2 regions of the Martelella soudanensis genome follow, and region 2 is predicted to be linked to the other one. Evidence: predicted binding sites of a transcription regulator. Region 2 holds the regulator's gene; the other holds the start of a gene.
The links. The regulator LexA, encoded in region 2, represses DNA repair genes until DNA is damaged. The targets are predictions, from matches to a motif close to TGTTCNNNNTGTGTTCNG.
Positions count from the first base shown of each region.

Region 1: the regulator LexA is predicted to act here: its motif matches at 1,180-1,197, upstream of uvrA (excinuclease ABC subunit UvrA).

Region 1 is NZ_CP054861.1:3,789,741-3,791,943, forward strand. It holds gene HQ843_RS18155 (MarC family protein) at 1-417, shown strand, start outside; gene HQ843_RS18160 (single-stranded DNA-binding protein) at 564-1,073, opposite strand; gene uvrA (excinuclease ABC subunit UvrA) at 1,330-2,203, shown strand, end outside.
Region 2 is NZ_CP054861.1:4,024,742-4,026,944, reverse strand. It holds gene HQ843_RS19335 (ComEC/Rec2 family competence protein) at 1-1,036, shown strand, start outside; gene lexA (transcriptional repressor LexA) at 990-1,697, opposite strand; gene HQ843_RS19325 (TRAP transporter substrate-binding protein) at 2,078-2,203, shown strand, end outside.

The DNA of each region.
Region 1 (2,203 bases), 240 kb from region 2:
ATGAGCGCGTTTCGCATTGCCGGCGGCATCCTGCTGTTCTGGATCGGCGTCGAAATGATCTTTGAAAAACGTCAGGAACGCAAGGAAAAGACCACCGAAACCGCGATCACCAAGGACAAGATCGCCAATCTCGCCGCCTTTCCGCTGGCGATGCCGCTGATCGCCGGTCCCGGAACGATCTCGGCCACGATCCTGCTTGGCTCCAGCATGGAAACCGCGCTCGACAAGCTGGCGCTGGTGCTGATGATTGCCATCGCCTGCCTGGTCGTGTTCGTCGCGATGCTGATGGCGGGGTTGATCGACAAGGTTCTCGGCGAGACCGGCCGGAACATCCTCACCCGCATTCTCGGCATGATGCTGACCGCGCTGGCGGTGCAGTTCGTGATCGACGGCGTGAAAACGGCATTGCCTGCTTGAGCCCCGCCATTTACTGACGCCGACCACCCGCGCCGCCTTCATCATTCGTCAAGCGAACCTGAAGCACGCCCGAGGTCGGCCGCTATTCCCCAAGCCGCCAGTCTTCATAATTCCACAGAGGATGGAAGGGACGGCGCCCCGGTCAATCAGAACGGAATGTCGTCGTCGAGGTCCTGCGAGAAGCCGCCGCCGCTGCGGGCGCCACCGCCGCCACCGGATGCCGGCCGCGAATCATAGTCGTCATAGCCGCCGCCCTGGTCTCCACCGCCCTGGCTGCCGGCGCCCTGGCCGCCGCCGCCTTCACCGCGGCCGTCGAGCATCGTCAGCGTGGCGTTGAAACCCTGCAGCACGATCTCGGTCGAATACCGTTCCTGGCCACCCTGATCGGTCCATTTGCGGGTCTGGATCTGGCCTTCGATATAGACCTTGGAGCCCTTGCGCAGATATTGCTCCGCAATCTTGCACAATCCCTCGCTGAAGATCACCACGCGATGCCATTCCGTGCGCTCCTTGCGCTCGCCGGAATTGCGGTCGCGCCAGCTTTCCGATGTGGCCACCCGCAGGTTTGCGATCGGTCTGCCATCCTGTGTACGCCGGATTTCCGGGTCCGCTCCGAGATTGCCGACGAGGATGACCTTGTTTACACTACCTGCCATGACTACCACCTGTATAACCGCGTTGCGGCGCTTTTGAGAATTTTCGGCAGCATAGACGATCTCTCGCAAAGCGATCAACCGATACGGGACAATCCACAATTAAAAATGTTCTTTATTTGTTCTACCGCTCTGCTATGATCGAGTCAAGCGATTCAACCAAGGACATTTTCAGCCGTCTGTTTTGCCCGCACCTCGACAGAGCCGCTGTGCGAACTACATAGGAAGCAATTCCCCCCTTCTCGAGAAGCCTGATCCCATGAGCGAACTGAAGAACATCTCCATCCGCGGCGCGCGCCAGCATAACCTGAAAGGCATTGACGTGGATCTGCCGCGCAACAGCCTGATCGTGATGACCGGGCTTTCGGGCTCCGGAAAATCCTCGCTGGCGTTCGACACGATCTATGCGGAGGGGCAGCGCCGCTATGTCGAAAGCCTGTCGGCCTATGCGCGCCAGTTCCTCGAGATGATGGAAAAGCCGGATGTCGACCGGATCGAGGGCCTTTCCCCGGCGATCTCGATCGAGCAGAAGACCACGTCGAAGAACCCGCGTTCCACCGTCGGCACGGTGACCGAGATCTACGACTATATGCGTCTTCTGTTCGCCCGCACCGGCGTTCCCTATTCGCCCGCGACCGGTCTTCCGATCGAAAGCCAGACCGTGACCCAGATGGTCGACCGGATTCTGGCGCTGCCGGAACGCACGCGGCTTTATATTCTCGCGCCGCTGGTCACCGGCCGCAAGGGCGAGTTTCGCAAGGAACTGGCGGAGCTGATGAAGAAGGGGTTTCAGCGCGTCAAGATCGACGGCGAATTCTATGAAATCGCCGAGGCGCCCAAGCTCGACAAGAAATACAAGCACGATATCGATGTGGTGGTCGATCGTGTCGCCGTACGCGACGATCTGGCGACCCGGCTTGCCGACAGCCTGGAGACCTGCCTGGAGATCGCCGACGGACTGGCGGTCGCCGAATTTGCCGACAAGCCCCTGCCCGAGCAGGAAACGGCTGCCAGCGGCGCCAAGAATAAATCTCTCAATGAAACCCACGAACGCGTTGTTTTTTCGGAGAAATTTGCGTGTCCTGTTTCGGGCTTCACCATTCCGGAAATCGAGCCGCGCCTGTTTTCCTTCA
Region 2 (2,203 bases):
GGTGATGCAGGCCGCGACATGGGTCGACGGCCTCGGCGGCGCGTTCACGACAGGCCGCGCTCCAGCGGGATTTCTGCTTCTTTTCCTGGTCGGATTCCTGCCGCTTGTGCTGTTGCGCACACGGTTGCGGCTGCTTGGCGTCATACCGATGGCGCTCTCCTTCGCGCTGATTTCCTGGCCGCGCGCCCCGTTGCCGCCCCAGATCCTGGTGGCGGCCGACGGCGACCTCGTTGCGATCGTCGCCGGCGAGGTCGCCGCGCTCAACACCAAACGGCCGCCATCCTTCGTGTTCGAGCAATGGGAAACCGCACTTGCGCTATCGCAAACGGCGCCACCTGTGGAGGAAAGCACGCTGGTGTTGCAAGAGGAGGATCGCTTCGCCCGGCTGGATGCGCCGGATATGGCCCAAGCCGCCGAAACGTTACTCAAAACGATCGCCGAGGCCGAACGGAGGCCCGGCATCTTCCGATGCGAGGACGATGCATGGTGCTATGCGGTCTTTACGGGGCTTCGAATCATGACGGTCGAACGACCGGCCTTCACCGGACTTGCCTGCGATAATGCCGATATCGTCGTCAGTCGATACCGTCCCGGCTTTCAGACCTGCCGCTCCGGCGCCTATCTCATCACCCCGGCAATGCGCCGGCAGCGCGGCGCGTTTCAATTCACGCTGTCGCCGGAGGTTGCGCGCGAACGCCCGGACAGCGGCACATCAGCGTCGCCTCAAAACACAGCCTGGCACGCGGACAATGAGCCTGCGGAAGCACGTCACCGAAGCGCTGCGGCCTCCGTGACAGTCGGCGATGCCACTGCGGGGACCGCACCCCAGGCTGTCTCCAGAAAGGCCCGCCAGCCCTCGTGCGGGCCGACAAGCGTTTCGCTCAAAACCTCGGTCACAGCGCTCGATCGCCCTTGGAACAGACACCGGCTCTACGACTGGCGTTCCGGAGAATATCTGCCGGTGATCACGGTTCCGGAGACGCTTACCTTCAGTGGTAGCGGCGGATCAGACCGACCAGCTTGCCCTGAACCTTGACCTGGCTTGCGGCGAAAATGCGGGTCTCGTAAGCCGGATTGGCCGCTTCCAGCGCGATCGATGCGCCCTTGCGGCGGAACCGCTTCAGGGTCGCTTCCTCGTCATTGACGAGCGCAACGACAATATCGCCGGGGGAGGCGGTGGAGATATTGCGGATGATTACGGTATCGCCGTCGAAGATCCCGGCGTCGATCATCGAATCACCCTGAACCTCAAGCGCGTAATGTTCTCCCGCGCCAAGCATTTCCGCCGGCACTGTGATCTGATGGGTGTTTTCCTGAATGGCCGAAATCGGCACGCCGGCAGCAATCCGCCCCATGACCGGTATGCCGGTCGAGCCGCTGTCATTGTTGCCGACCGGCGCCTTGGGCTCTTCCTGTTTCTTGCCGAGGGAGCCTTCGATCACGCTTGGCGAAAAACCCCGGCGCGGCGGCTGACCCATCGTGCTGTCCGGCATGCGCAGGATTTCTAGCGCCCGGGCGCGGTTGGGAAGCCGACGGATGAAACCGCGTTCCTCCAGTGCCGTGATCAACCGGTGAATGCCCGATTTCGACGCGAGGTCGAGCGCTTCCTTCATCTCATCGAAGGAGGGCGGAATGCCCGTCTCTTTCATCCGTTCATGAATGAAAAACAGCAATTCCTGTTGTTTGCGTGTCAGCATTTCCTGCCCCTGGTCCTTCGAAACAAATCCAGAACGAATATACATGTTCCTACTGTGTTCCGCAAGTGCAACCGGAGTGGGGCAAAAATAACGGGCTCGCGCGGAAATTCGCGCCTCCTGTCGCCACACAATGCGTCCGCTCGCATGCGTTTTGCCATGGCCCCCATTTAACGAAATTCTGCTCGTCGTTCTCCCGCATCGCCTGGGGCTTTCGATATTTCTGGTGCGTGGTTTGATTGCAAGGCTGTCGACAACATAAGATTTTTAAAATAGAGTTTCAAAAGTGACCTTTTGTCCCAGGTCGCGCATGGTGGCCAAGACGCCGGGAGGGCGAAGCGGGCCGCCGCCCATCAGGAGGAAACGGGACGGGGAGGAATTACATGAAGAAATTTGCAGCACTCGCGCTCGGTGCGGCGATGACGGTTAGTGCGACGGTCAGCGCTGCCAGCGCCGAGCCGATCGTCATCAAGATCGGCCACAGTTCCGAGGCGGACCTGCATCTGCCG